Regions from separate parts of the Kitasatospora sp. NPDC098663 genome, predicted to be linked through region 1. Evidence: riboswitches for the same ligand, from Rfam matches in the RefSeq annotation. Region 1 holds a riboswitch; the other holds the start of a gene.
What was found. Region 1 has a riboswitch for glycine ahead of gcvP (aminomethyl-transferring glycine dehydrogenase). Riboswitches for the same ligand answer to the same signal wherever they lie in the genome.

Region 1 (7,258 bases):
GGCTTGCAATGCAAGGAAACTGACGGATATTCAGCAGATCTGCCGACTTGCCCGGCGCCACCGCCTGTGATAAACAGGTCACCCTGCGCACCTGTTCGATAGAATTCGCACTGCGCTCCGGCCGGCCCGCTCCGCCTCGAAACCCTCGTCGACGGCGGCGACCGCGCCGGCACCGCGATCATGCACAACCGGACACGGCCAGGTCCCGTCACCGATGACACGCCGCGCCACGCCGGTATGCCGCACTCGCACGCCGATCTCGCACGGAGAGGCGGACCCCGCCATGACTCTGCAGACCCCCCAGCCCCCGCCGAGCGCCTTGCGCGCCGTCCTGGCCGCACTCGACTCGGAGACCGCGCTGCGCCAACCCGCCGCCGCAGCACTGCGCCATCCGGTCGGCCCGCTGCTCCCCACGCACCCGCTCGCCGTCCACGTCCTGGAGGGGCCGCGCCCGGAGCTGCGCGCCGCCCGCCGCACGGGCTGGCGCTTCCTGATCAAGGACGGCGCCGAGGTCGCCGCCGCCGCCGAGGTCGTCCAGGCCGTCGAGGGCCACACCTTCTCGCACTTCACCGCCGGCCCCTACCTCGACTCGACGGTCCGGGCGCTGCGCCAGGCCTGGCAGCTCGCCCAGGGCTCCCGGTCCCGGCAGCAGCCCCGGCTGTTGACCTTCCCCGGGCAGTACGCGACGGCACTGTGGCTGCACGGCCCCGACGCCGACCCGGCCGCCGACCAGCTGATCCCGCTGGCCCCGGCCCCGCTCGGCGTCACCGCGCACCGCGCCTACCCGGCCGGCGAGTTGCTGCCGCTGCTCGCCCGGGCGCCGCTCGCCAAGCCACTGCTGCTCGGTTCCTCCTGAGCCGACCCCACGCCGCCGGGCCACCGGGCCACCACCCGGTGGCCCGGTGGGCGTGCGCGTCGCCCTCACCCGCCCGAACCACCCGGACGGGCCATCCGCTCTGACCTCCTCGGGCCATGCCGCAGCTGACCCGTCGGTGCGCCTTTTCCCGCCAGACCCACCTGAACGGGTGATCTATGCCCGGGAGTTGTGGCGCATGTCACGAAATCCCTGCGCGCACGTCCACAGATGCCGACACTGGGAACCAGCGTGGAAGGACCACCTGTCCTACCCACTTGAGCGTCGGTCCACACCTGGTCGGCGCGCGGACAGGATCCGGCTACCGCGGCGGCTCCCGACGGCTCTGCCGGCGGCCGCACCACGGGGGAGGATCGCAGAGCGAAGCGAGGGTACGTATGTGCCAGCACCGTCCTGAGTGCCCGTCGGCCGAGTCCGAGGACCGCGAGGCGGCCGTCACGGTGGCCTGCCACCCGGAGCAGGGCTGGAGCCTGCTCTGCAACGGCGTCGTGCTGTTCGAGGACACCGGAGAGCTGCTGCCCGACGGCCGGGTGATCGCACCGCGCCGCCCCGTCGCCCACGCGGCCTGACCGCACCCGGCGGGGGCAGCCGCCGGACGACGGCAACGGGCAGGGCCCCGACGGATACCTCCCGTCGGGGCCCTGCCGTACGTCCGGTCCGGATCAGGCGCCGTACTCGTCCAGCGGCGGGCAGGAGCAGACCAGGTTGCGGTCGCCGTACGCGCCGTCGATCCGGCTGACCGGCGGCCAGTACTTGTCCGCCGGGTTCACGCCCGCCGGGAAGACCGCCTCCTGCCGCGAGTAGCCGTGCGCCCAGTCGCCGGCCAGCTCGGCGGCGGTGTGCGGGGCGTTGCGCAGCGGGTTGTCCGCGGCCGCCCACTCGCCCGAGCCGACCTTGTCGATCTCGGCCCGGATCTCGATCATCGCGTCGCAGAACCGGTCGATCTCGTGCAGGTCCTCGGACTCGGTCGGCTCGATCATCAGCGTGCCGGCCACCGGGAAGGACATCGTCGGCGCGTGGAAGCCGTAGTCGATCAGGCGCTTGGCGATGTCGTCCACCGTCACGCCCGTCTCCTTGGTCAGCGGACGCAGGTCGATGATGCACTCGTGCGCGACCAGCCCGCCGGGGCCGGTGTAGAGCACCGGGAAGTGCGGTGCCAGCCGCTTGGCGATGTAGTTGGCGTTCAGCACCGCGACCTGGGTCGCGCGCTTGAGGCCCTCGCCGCCCATCAGCCGGACGTACGCCCAGGAGATCGGCAGGATGGCCGCCGAGCCCCACGGTGCCGCCGAGATCGGGCCGACCCCGGTGGCCGGGCCGGCCTCCGGCTGCAGCGGGTGGTTCGGCAGGTACGGCGCCAGGTGGGCGCGCACCGCGACCGGGCCGACGCCCGGGCCGCCGCCGCCGTGCGGGATGCAGAAGGTCTTGTGCAGGTTCAGGTGCGAGACGTCCGCGCCGAACTTGCCCGGCTTGGCGAGGCCGACCAGGGCGTTCAGGTTGGCGCCGTCCACGTACACCTGGCCGCCGGCCTCGTGCACCAGGGCGCAGATGTCGGTGATCTGGGTCTCGTACACGCCGTGGGTGGACGGGTAGGTGACCATCAGCACGGAGAGGCTGTCCCGGTGCTGCTCGATCTTGGCCTTCAGGTCCTCGACGTCCACGTCGCCGTCGACGAGGGTCTTCACCACGACCACGCGCATGCCGGCCATCACCGCGGAGGCCGCGTTGGTGCCGTGCGCGGAGGAGGGGATCAGGCAGACGTCGCGCTGGGTGTCGCCGTTGGCGTGGTGGTAGGCGCGGACGGCCAGCAGGCCGGCCAGCTCGCCCTGCGAGCCTGCGTTCGGCTGGATCGAGACGGCGTCGTAGCCGGTCACCTCGACCAGCTGGCGCTCCAGCTCGCGGATCAGGCTGAGGAAGCCCTGGGCCTGCTCGATCGGCGCGAAGGGGTGCAACTGGCCGAACTCCGGCCAGGTGACGGCCTCCATCTCGGTGGTCGCGTTGAGCTTCATGGTGCAGGAGCCCAGCGGGATCATGCCGCGGTCCAGCGCGTAGTCCCGGTCCGACAGGCGGCGCAGGTAGCGCAGCATGGCGGTCTCCGAGCGGTGGCTGTGGAAGACCGGGTGGGTCAGGTACTCGTCCTGGCGCAGCAGCGCGGCCGGCAGCGCGTCGGCGCCCTCGGCGACCTCGACCGCGGGGACGCCGAACGCGGCCCAGACGGCGGCGAGGTGCTCGCGGGTGGTGGTCTCGTCGGTGGAGACCGAGATCCGGTCCGCACCGTCCTGGTGGACGTTGACGCCGTTGGCGCGGGCGGCGGCCGCGATCTCGGTGGCACGGCCCGGGACGACGGCGGTGACGGTGTCGAAGAACTCGCCGTGCAGCAGCTCGACGCCGCCGGCCCGCAGGCCCTCGGCGAGGGCGGCGGCGTAGCGGTGGGTGCGGCGGGCGATGTCGGCCAGGCCGTCCGGACCGTGGTAGACGGCGTACATCGAGGCCATGACGGCGAGCAGCACCTGGGCGGTGCAGATGTTGCTGGTGGCCTTCTCGCGGCGGATGTGCTGCTCGCGGGTCTGCAGCGCCAGGCGGTAGGCACGGTTGCCGTCGGCGTCGACCGAGACGCCGACCAGGCGGCCGGGCAGCGAGCGGGCGTACTCGGCGCGCACCGACAGGTAGCCGGCGTGCGGGCCGCCGAAGCCCATCGGGACGCCGAAGCGCTGCGAGGTGCCGCAGGCGATGTCGGCGCCGAGCGAACCCGGCGAGGCGAGCAGGGTCAGCGCCAGCAGGTCGGCGGCGACCGCGACGATCGCGCCGAGGCCGTGCGCCTGCTCGATGACCGGGGTGAGGTCGCGGACCACACCGGTGGCGCCCGGGTACTGGAGCAGCACGCCGAAGACGCCGCGCTCGGCGATCTCGGCCGGGATGCCCTCGGACAGGTCGGCGACGACGACCTCGACACCGGTCGGCACGGCGCGGGTGTTGATCACCGCGGTGGTCTGCGGCAGGGTCTCGGCGTCGACCAGGAAGACGCCGCCCTTGACCTTGGTGACGCGGCGGGCGAGCGCCATCGCCTCGGCGGCCGCGGTGCCCTCGTCGAGCAGCGAGGAGCCGGAGGTCGGCAGGCCGGTCAGGTCGGAGACCAGGGTCTGGAAGTTGAGCAGCGCCTCCAGGCGGCCCTGGGAGATCTCCGGCTGGTACGGCGTGTAGGCGGTGTACCAGGCCGGGTTCTCCATGACGTTGCGCAGGATCACCGGCGGGGTGAAGGTGCCGTAGTAGCCCAGGCCGATCATCGGCTGGAGCACCTGGTTGCGGCTCGCCAGCTCGCGCAGTTCGGCGAGCACCTGGGCCTCGCTGCGGCCGCCGGGCAGGTCCAGGCCGGTGATGGAGCGGATCGCCTCGGGAACGGCGGTGGCGGCGAGTTCGTCCAGCGAGCCGTAGCCGATGGACGCCAGCATCTTCTGCTGCGCGGCGTCGTCGGGGCCGATGTGGCGGTTCTCGAAGGGGCTGGCCAGCTCAAGCTCGGTGAGGGTCGAGGCGCCGGTGGGGCGTCCCGCGTTCGGCTGGGCGTTCATGGTGGTCGAGGCCTCCTGGTCACGGACCGGCGGGGGTGCGCACGCCGACCGGCCGGAGCCGCTGCGGACAGCGGCTCGACCCGGGCGGGCGAACCCGACAGGCCTCCCCCTCTGTCATCGGGACCTGAGAGCTTCACCCGCACGGCGCGCTGTGGGCACGCCGCCGGCTTGCACCGTCGGTGAGGGTGGTGCCCGTCGGCTCCCTGCCGACGGTCCTGCCCTGCTTTCCAGAGTGACCTACCCCACACGGTACGGATGCCTGAGAGATTCCGGGGAGGAGTTGCTCCTTCGGCGCCCCGACCAGCGCTTTCCGTGGCCGGGGACTCTCCCGAGCGGGCTCGGCGGTCGCCGCCCAGGGTACCAGCGGCAGGCCCCCCGATCACGGTCGCGTCGGGTCGCTCGGGGTCTACGCGCGTCCCCCGGACGGTCCAGCCCGAAGCCCGTCCGGCGCACCCCGGTCGCGCCCGTCCGATTCATGGCCTTTGGTGTGAAGTGGCAGGCGGAACGGGTGCTCCGGCCACGGTCCTGCGGGAGTTCCGCAGGCGCAGCGCACTGGAGGAAAGAGTGCAAACCGATATCGACCCCCGGGACCTCATCGGCCACAAGGCGGTCGACCGCAACGGAGACAAGATCGGCACGGTCGACGAGGTCTACCTGGACGACGCCACCGGCCAGCCGGAGTGGGCGGCCGTCCGGACCGGCATCTTCGGCCGGGACGCCTTCGTCCCGCTCACCACCAGCGAGTTCTCCGGCGACGAGCTCCGGGTGCCGTACGACAAGTCGCTGGTGAAGGAGTCGCCGGACTTCGGCGTCGGCCAGCACCTGTCGCCCGCCCAGGAGCTCCAGCTCTACCGCTACTACGGCCTGGACACCCCAGCGAACGGCCGCCCGGTCGGCCGGGACGGCGACCGTCCTGCCGACCGTGAGGGTGACCGGCCCGTCGGCCGCGAGAGCGACCGCCCGGCCAGCCGGGACGGCGACCGCCCCGCGCGCCCCGACCTCGACTTCGGCACCACCTCGGCGGCCGAGCCCGTGAAGCCCATCGCCTTCCACTCCCTCGACCCCGCCCCGACCACCACCCCTGCCGACCCCACCGGCACCGCGACAGAGGTCAACGTGCGGACCCTCAACACCCCCTCACCCGCGGCCACCCCCACGACGACCGAGCCCAAGCCGCAGCCCGCCCCGATCGTGACGACCACCGCGACCACGAACTCGGCCATGGCCGCGCCGGTCCCGGAGCGCTCGACCGGCCCCGCCCCGTCGTCCCCCAACGGCCCGGTGGAGATCACCTGCCGCGAGGAGCGCCTGGACATCACCACGGACTGGCACATCGTGGGCACCGCGAAGCTGCGCAAGTACGTGACCAGCGAGCAGGTCGAGCGCCGCGTCCCGGTGGTCCGCGAGCGCGTCCGGGTGGAGCGGATGCCGGTGAGCGAGGCCGAGCGCGCCTCGCTCACCGAGAAGGAGATCACCGAGGCGGTGGAGGAGGTCACCCTGCGCGAGGAGCGCCCGGTGGTCCGCAAGTACCTCACCCCGATCGAGCGGGTCCGCCTGGTGGTGGAGCGCTACACCGCCGAGGAGGTGATCCGGGACGAGCTGCGCCGCGAGCACGTCGAGATCCACGACAACACCGCCGCCGCCCCGGCGACCCCGACGGCCACCCCGGCGGCCGAGGCCCCCCGCCCGGCCGTGCTGCGCCCGTTCGCCTGACCTCTCTCCCCAGGGCCCCGGACCACTCGGTCCGGGGCCCTCGGCATGCCCTCGTCCCGGTCGCCGCCCGGCCGGAATCCTTCGATTTTGCCAAAGCGTCACCAATGGATATTTGACACTCTGAAGTATCTCCCGGCATGGTTACTTCAGTTCATTCACTATGTACGGGAGGAAGCAACCGTGAGTGAGGCACCACAGCCCACCACCGCGGCCGAGAAGCAGAGCAGCGCCCGGGTCCTGCCGGCCCTCATCCTGGCGATGCTGTCGTTCAGCGTGGTGCAGACCGCGGTCGTCCCGATCCTGCCCTCGCTGGCCAAGGAACTGAGCGTCTCCGCGTCCAGCATCACCTGGCTGATGACCGCCAACCTGCTCTCCGCAGCCGTGCTGACTCCCCTGCTGGGCCGCTTCGGCGACCTCCGGGGCCGTAAGCCGATGCTGCTGATCTCGCTGGCCGGTCTGGTCGCCGGTTCGGCGCTGGCGGTCAGCACCCACTCCTTCACCTGGCTGGTCGTCGCCCGTGTCCTCCAGGGCGCCGGCGGTGGCGTGCTCCCGCTGGCGATCAGCATCGTCCGCGACGAGCTGCCCAAGCAGAAGGTGACCGGCGGCGTCGCCGCCATCAGCGCCTCGATGGGCGTCGGCTCCGGCCTCGGCCTGGTCGCGACCGGTCTCCTGCTGGAGCACTGGAGCTACAAGTCGATCTTCTGGATGGGCCTGGTCTTCGGCCTGATCGCGGTCGCCCTGGTCGCGTTCCGCGTCCCGTCCGACCCGGTCACCGACAAGGAGGGCGGCGCCGACCCGCTCGGCGCCCTCACCCTGGCCGGCTGGCTCTCCGCCCTGCTCGTCGCGGTCAGCCAGGGCAACCACTGGGGCTGGACCTCGACCAAGACCCTCGGCCTGTTCGCCGTGGCCGCCGTCGTCGCCCTGATCTGGGGGGTCATCGAGACCAAGGTCGCGCACCCCCTGGTGGACATGAAGATGATGTCCCGTCCGGCCGTCGCCTTCACCAACCTGGCCGGCCTGCTGATCGGCTTCGGCATGTACGGCTCGTTCATGGTGATCAGCAACTTCGCCCAGACCCCGGAGAAGCTGACCCACTACGGCTTCACCG
Region 2 (7,258 bases), on a different contig from region 1:
CGTCACGCAGCCCGTCGCCGAGCAGGTTGAAGGCGAGCACGGTGAGGAAGATCGCCAGACCGGGGACCACCATGTACTGGGGGTCCACCTGGTAGTACTTGATCGCGTCCTGAAGGATTCCGCCCCAGGAGGCCTGCGGCGGCTGGATGCCGACGCCGAGGAAGCTGAGGCCGGCCTCGAAGAGGATGTTGGTCGGGATCAGCAGGGTCGAGTAGACCAGGATCGGACCGACCAGGTTCGGCAGCAGTTCCTTGAACAGGATGAACGGGCCGCGGGCGCCCAGGCTGCGGGCCGCGTGGACGAACTCCCGCTCGCGCAGCGACAGCGTCTGTCCGCGCACGATCCGGCCCATGTAGGGCCAGTTGAAGAAGCCGATCACGAAGATCAGCACCATGATGTGCAGCGGGAGGCCGTGCAGGCCGAACGCGCCGCCCTGCAGCGAGGTCGAGATCGCGATGGCGAAGAGCAGCAGCGGGAAGGCGAGGAAGACGTCCATGATGCGGCTGATCACGGTGTCCACCCAGCCGCCGTAGTAGCCGGCCATGACACCGAGCACGGTGCCGATCGTGTTCGACAGCAGGGTCGCGCCGAAGGCGACCAGCAGGGAGACCCAGGAGCCCTCGATCACGCGGGAGAGCAGGTCGCGGCCCTGGAGCGGGTCGACGCCGAGCGGGTGGTCCCAGCTCATCCCGCCCCAGTCACCGAGCGGGATGCCGCCCAGGTTGGCGTCGAGCAGGTCCTGGTTCAGGGCGTCGGGGTCGAGGCCGAACAGGGCCTCGATGGGCTTGGCCAGTACGGCCAGCAGGATCAGCAGGATCACCACGACGCCGCCGGCGACGGCGAGTTTGTCGCGCTTGAAGCGGGTCCAGGCGATCTGGCCGAGGGAGCGGCCCTCGATCTTCTTGGCCGGGCTCGCGGGGGCGGGTGCCTCCGGTTCGTTCCCGGTGGTTGCGATGGGTGCGGTCATGGTCAGTTGGTCCCCTCGCCGACGGTGGCCGGCCCACGGGCGCCGGTCACCGGTTCGGCGGTACGGCTGCGGACGTGCGGAGGTGCTTGGAACGGGTGTTCGCGGCAGTACGTCGTGCACGGGTACTGCCCCAACGCGGGATGGGCTTCGCGTGGTTCTGGCGGTCGGCGTGCGCGTTCACCTTCGTGGGGTTCCCAGTACGCGCGGTGCGTTGCGCAGAACTCTCTGCCATCCGAACTGGCTTGCGCCAGCCCTGACAACCGACAGATGCCCAACTGTGATCTGTGCGCATGCACCTCCTACGTCTTCGGCATATCCCTCTTCACACGGCCGCAACTGGCATGTCAAGGTGATCGACGGTAACGGCCGGAAGTTCGCCCGGAAAGCACCGAAGCCGACCTGATGCAAGATCAAGTCGGCTTCTGGAAAAAGGTTTTGGTTGTCAGCGCCCCGGGTATCCGGGCCACGGCTGCTGCGGCTGCCCGGTCCAGCCCGGCGCGGGCTGCTGCGTGCCGTAGCCATAGCCCGGCCCCTGCTGCGCGGGGTACGGCGGAGGCGGCACCGGCGGGTACGGGCCGGTCGGCGGCCGCCCCGCCTCCCGGTCGAAGAACGGGCGCGCGTGGGCCCGCATCCACAGCGCCACCGGGTCGTACTCGTCCGCCATCGCCACCGTGGACACCGCCAGCCCCTCCGGGGCCACCGCGATCGCCCGCTGCATCAGCGCCCGCACGGCCTCCACCGCCGGCGGTGAACTCTCGTACAGCTCCAGGCCGATCGCCAGGTACGGCTCCCCCACGGCCGGCTGCACCCAGGCCCGGCGCAGCGCCCGCACCGCGCGCACCTCACCGGCCTGCCGCTCCAGCAGCGCGAAGAACGGCTGGGCGTTCAGCTGCGGCTCGCTCAGCTTCAACGGCCCGGCCGGCAGCCGCTCCAGGCCCGCGGCGATCCGCCGCAGGTCCGCCCAGGGCACCCCGACCCCGCCGCCGGGCGCGTGCGGGTTGAGCCACAGGCCCCAGCGGGTCCGGTACAGCGAAGCGGCGATCTCCCGCCCGGAGATGACCTCGTGGGCCCGCTCCCAGCCGGACGACGCCAGTTGCTCGGACGAGGTGACGGCCGGCGCGTAGCCGTGGCCGCTGATCTCCATGTTCCCGTACTGGGCGTCCGCGCTGCCCGGCGTGCCGTGCCACAGCAGCATCCAGACCTGGCCGTCGGCCAGTGCGTGCAGCAGTTGCTCGTACGCCTCGTAGCGCTCCGGCGCGACCTCGCGCAGGGTGCGCTCCAGCGCGCCCGGATCCGCTCCGGGGCGCCCGGCGGGTGCCTGGCCCCAGGGCCCCGGTGCACCGCCCGCTACCGCTCCCGCACTCATGCGCCCACCTCGCCGCGCCTCTTTCCTCAAGCCTGCCGGCCCGTCGGCCGTCTGCACGCACCCTATGGCGCGGCACCGACCACCGCCACGGCGACGTGCCTCCGATACGAACCCCGCTCAACCCCGCGCGTAGAAAGGGAGTACCCGGGTGAGCAGCCACTCGACCACCGGGTCATCGGCGAGATCGAGCAGTACGAGGTGGACGCCCCCCGGCAGCGGCGCGGTTCCCAGCGCGCGGCCGAGCGCCTCGTTCACCGCGCCCGGGTCGGCCGGGGCCGTCTGGTCCAGCTGGACGCCCACGAACATCACGGTCGGCTCGCCCTCGATGCTGGCGAGCGCCCGGCGCGCCGTCAACACTCCGGGCAGGGCGGACAGTTCGGCCCGGCAGGCGGCCAGGAAGTGCTCCGGGTCCTCCCCCGGCACCGGCTCGCGCAGCGCCACCCGGCCACCGGTCGGCGCCTCCGGGCCCTGGCCCTGGTTCTGTCCCCGGCCCTGGTTCTGTCCCCGGCCCTGGTTCAGGCCCTGATCCTGGTCGGCCAGGCGCTCCTCGCGCGGGCCGCGCCGCAGCTCCGCCACACCCTGCGGCGGCACCGGGATGCCCACCGCCGCCTCCGGGTTGACCGCGATGCCCACGCCCAGCGGCAGCCCGCGGGCGAACTCCCAGACCGGCGCCACCGCGAAGGCCATCCCCGGCGCCTGCCGCAGGAACACCTCCTGCGAGGAGAACACCGGCACGTACGGCTCGCCGGCCAGCTCGATGGTCGGCAGGTCCAGCGCGGGCCCCTGCGGGTCGCCACCGGCCGGCAGCGGGATCCACACCTGGCTGCGGGCCAGCACCTCGATCACCCGCGGCGTCGCACCCGGGTCGCCCAGCGCGGCGGTCAGCACCTGCTCCAGCTCGTTGGCCGGCCACCCGCCGCCCGGCGGCGCCGACTCCGGCCCGCCCCACCCCTGCTGCTGCTCCACCGGGTACCCCATGCGCGCCTGATCCGCCCTCTGCCGGTCGGCCGCCCTCTGCTGCGCCGACGCGCAGCAGTCTAGGGCTGTGTCCGAAGTGGCGGGGTGTGACCGGGTCCCCTCTCCCGTCGTCGGCGCGGACGTGCCATGATGTGCGCGTTCGACGGCGCGGCGCGCCGGCGGACCGACAACTCCATACCGGCCGCTCGAACCCGCGCGGGAGAGCCCGGAGTGCCCCGTCAGGCGGCACAGCCGGCGCCGAAGGAGCAACTCCTCCCCGGAATCTCTCAGGCCCCCTTACCGCACGGGTTAGGCACATCTGGAAAGTGGCGCACGGCCCTGTCGCGCGCCCACCCACGGTGCAAGCCACCATGCTGTCCTGGATGCTGGAAACAGCTGCGGGCGCGTGGGCGGTGAAGCTCTCAGGTTCGACGACAGATGGGGAGACCCACGCCGCCGCATGCCCGCGCGCAGGGTCGGCCCCCGAGCGGGTCCGGTTCCGGCGCGTGCACCCATGAGTGCCCCGACCGAGGAGTTCCAGGCCATGTCGTCCCTCCGCCTCACCGCGCTCGACGCGCTGCACCGCGCCCTCGGCGCGACCATGACCGACTTCGCCGGCTGGGACATGCCGCTGCGCTACGGCAGCGAGCGCGAGGAACACCTCGCCGTCCGCACCCGGGCCGGGCTGTTCGACCTCTCCCACATGGGCGAGATCACCGTCACCGGCCAGCAGGCGGGCGAGATGCTGGACCACGCGCTGGTCGGCTTCGTCTCCGCGCTGGGCGTGCTGCGCGCCCGCTACACCATGATCTGCGCCGAGGACGGCGGCATCCTGGACGACCTGATCGTCTACCGCCTGCGCGAGGACGCCTTCCTGGTCGTCGCCAACGCCTCCAACGCCCAGCTGGTGCTGGACGAGCTGATCGCCCGCGCCAAGGGCTTCGACGCCGTCGTCACGGACGACCGCGACACCTACGCGCTGATCGCCGTCCAGGGCCCGGAGGCCACCGCGATCCTGGCCGGGACCACCGACGCCGACCTGCCCGGCCTGAAGTACTACGCGATCCTCCCGGCCCAGGTCGCCGGCCGCGACGTGCTGCTCGCCCGGACCGGCTACACCGGCGAGGACGGCTTCGAGATCTTCTGCAACCCGGGCGACGCCGAGGGGGTCTGGCAGGCGCTGACCGCCGCCGGCGAGGGCCGCGGCCTGGTCCCGTGCGGCCTGTCCTGCCGCGACACGCTGCGCCTGGAGGCCGGCATGCCGCTGTACGGGCACGAGCTCTCCACCGACCTGACCCCGTTCGACGCGGGCCTGGGCCGGGTCGTGCGCTTCGACAAGACCACCAACGAGGGCGCCTTCGTCGGCCGCAAGGCGCTGGAGAAGGCCGCCGCCGAGGCCGAGGCCAACCCGCCGCGGGTGCTGGTCGGCCTGGTCTCCGAGGGCAAGCGCGTCCCGCGCGCCGAGTACACCGTGGTCTCCGCCGACGGCGCCCCGATCGGCCGGATCACCTCGGGCGCCCCGTCCCCGACCCTGGGCCGGCCGATCGCGATCGCCTACGTGGACGCGGCCCACGCCACCCCCGGCACCGCCGTCGCGGTGGACGTGCGCGGCAAGCACGAGCCGGTCGAGGTCGTGGCGCTGCCGTTCTACAAGCGCGCCCGCTGAGGCCCCGCCCTCCCGCAAACCCGGTGGACCCGGGCTTGAGCCACGCCTGATCCAGGTCCGGCCCGTGCCCGCACCACGCCTGATCCGCGTCGAAGCCGTCCGTGCGGCGGCCCGCTTCGTCGTACCCGCTTCCCATCCTGGAGAATGACGCCATGAGCAACCCCCAGCACCTGCAGTACACCAAGGAGCACGAGTGGCTGACCGCCGTCGAGGGCGGTGTCTCCACCGTCGGCATCACCGCCCACGCGGCCACCGCGCTCGGTGACATCGTCTACGTGCAGCTGCCCGAGGTCGGCGCCGACGTGACCGCGGGCGAGTCCTGTGGCGAGCTGGAGTCCACCAAGTCGGTCAGCGACCTGTTCTCCCCGGTGACCGGGAAGATCGTCGAGATCAACCAGGACGTCCTGGACGACAACAGCCTGGTCAACAGCGCCCCGTTCGAGGGCGGCTGGCTGTTCAAGGTCCAGGTGGAGTCCACCGACGAACTGCTCAGCGCGGACGAGTACACCGCCTTCATCGGCGGCTGACCCGCTCGTGACGGGGCGGCCGCAGCGCGGCGGCCGCCCCGCCAGGCTCCCCCCTCTCTGCTCCCGTCTCTCTCCTCCCGGGAAGACCACACCATGACGGTTCTGAACCAGTCCCTGCACTCCCTCGACCCGGAGATCGCCGCCGCGGTCGACGCCGAGCTGCACCGCCAGCAGACCACCCTGGAGATGATCGCCTCCGAGAACTTCGCCCCGGTGGCGGTCATGGAGGCCCAGGGCTCGGTACTCACCAACAAGTACGCCGAGGGTTACCCCGGCCGCCGCTACTACGGCGGCTGCGAGCACGTCGACGTGGTCGAGCAGATCGCGATCGACCGCATCAAGGCCCTGTTCGGCGCCGAGCACGCCAACGTCCAGCCGCACTCGGGCGCACAGGCCAACGCCGCCGCGATGTTCGCGCTGATCAAGCCGGGCGACACCATCCTGGGCCTGAACCTGGCCCACGGCGGTCACCTGACCCACGGCATGAAGATCAACTTCTCCGGCAAGCTCTACAACGTGGTCGCGTACCACGTGGACGAGAAGACCGGCCAGGTCGACATGGCCGAGGTCGAGCGCCTGGCCAAGGAGCACCAGCCGAAGCTGATCATCGCGGGCTGGTCCGCCTACCCGCGCCAGCTGGACTTCGCCGCGTTCCGCCGGGTCGCCGACGAGGTCGGCGCGCTGCTGATGGTGGACATGGCGCACTTCGCCGGCCTGGTCGCCGCCGGTCTGCACCCCAACCCGGTGCCGTACGCGGACGTGGTCACCACCACCACCCACAAGACCCTGGGCGGCCCGCGCGGCGGTGTCATCCTGTCCAAGGCCGAGTACGCCAAGAAGATCAACTCCGCGGTGTTCCCCGGCCAGCAGGGCGGCCCGCTGGAGCACGTGATCGCCGGCAAGGCCGTCGCCTTCAAGGTCGCCGCGTCCGAGGAGTTCAAGGAGCGCCAGCAGCGCACCCTGGAGGGCGCCAAGATCCTCGCCGAGCGCCTGCTCCAGGCCGACGTCGCCGAGGCCGGCGCCTCGGTGCTGTCCGGCGGCACCGACGTGCACCTCGTCCTGGTCGACCTGCGCAACAGCCGGCTCGACGGCCAGCAGGCCGAGGACCGCCTGCACGAGGTCGGCATCACGGTCAACCGCAACGCCGTCCCGAACGACCCGCGGCCGCCGATGGTCACCTCCGGCCTGCGCATCGGCACCCCCGCGCTCGCCACCCGCGGCTTCCAGGCCGAGGACTTCCGCGAGGTCGCCGACATCATCGCCGAGGCGCTCAAGCCCGCCTTCGACGAGGACGCCGCCACCGCGCTCAAGGCCCGCGTCACCGCGCTGGCCGAGAAGTACCCGCTCTACCCGAACCTCTGATCACCTCGGTGATCGTTCGGGCGGGGTGACCGGCCTCACCCCGCCGCGGCACCTGGGATCCCGGGGCACCGCGCACACTGGACAGTGCGCGCGGTGCCCCGACCCGTGTCGTCCCCCGCCCGCCAGTCCTTCCACGAGACAGACAAGGACGTCCCCCGTGGCCCTCAGCGTCTTCGACCTCTTCTCCATCGGCATCGGCCCGTCGAGTTCCCACACCGTCGGCCCGATGCGCGCCGCCCGGATGTTCGCCCGGCGCCTGCGGTCCGAGGACCTGCTCGCCGAGGTGGCGAGCGTGCGCGCCGAGCTGTACGGCTCGCTGGGCGCCACCGGCCACGGCCACGGCACCCCCAAGGCCGTCCTGCTCGGCCTGGAGAACAACTCCCCCCGCACGGTCGACGTCGACCAGGCGGACA

Region 2: it holds a riboswitch for glycine, as region 1 does, so the genes downstream of both, gcvT (glycine cleavage system aminomethyltransferase GcvT) here and gcvP (aminomethyl-transferring glycine dehydrogenase) in region 1, are expected to answer to the same signal.

What each region holds. Positions count from the first base shown of each region.
Region 1 is NZ_JBIWAP010000009.1:232,803-240,060, forward strand. Features, by position in the region: gene ACIQVZ_RS12880 (hypothetical protein) at 284-856, shown strand; gene ACIQVZ_RS12885 (DUF5999 family protein) at 1,252-1,443, shown strand; gene gcvP (aminomethyl-transferring glycine dehydrogenase) at 1,537-4,437, opposite strand; glycine riboswitch at 4,675-4,778, opposite strand; partial or broken gene ACIQVZ_RS12895 (PRC-barrel domain-containing protein) at 5,002-5,364, shown strand; partial or broken gene ACIQVZ_RS12900 (DUF2382 domain-containing protein) at 5,737-6,150, shown strand; gene ACIQVZ_RS12905 (MFS transporter) at 6,331-7,258, shown strand, end outside.
Region 2 is NZ_JBIWAP010000013.1:36,524-43,781, forward strand. Features, by position in the region: gene ACIQVZ_RS16450 (ABC transporter permease) at 1-967, opposite strand, end outside; gene ACIQVZ_RS16455 (enhanced serine sensitivity protein SseB C-terminal domain-containing protein) at 1,410-2,333, opposite strand; gene ACIQVZ_RS16460 (enhanced serine sensitivity protein SseB C-terminal domain-containing protein) at 2,451-3,311, opposite strand; glycine riboswitch at 3,498-3,603, shown strand; gene gcvT (glycine cleavage system aminomethyltransferase GcvT) at 3,835-4,956, shown strand; gene gcvH (glycine cleavage system protein GcvH) at 5,109-5,483, shown strand; gene glyA (serine hydroxymethyltransferase) at 5,577-6,845, shown strand; gene ACIQVZ_RS16480 (L-serine ammonia-lyase) at 7,003-7,258, shown strand, end outside.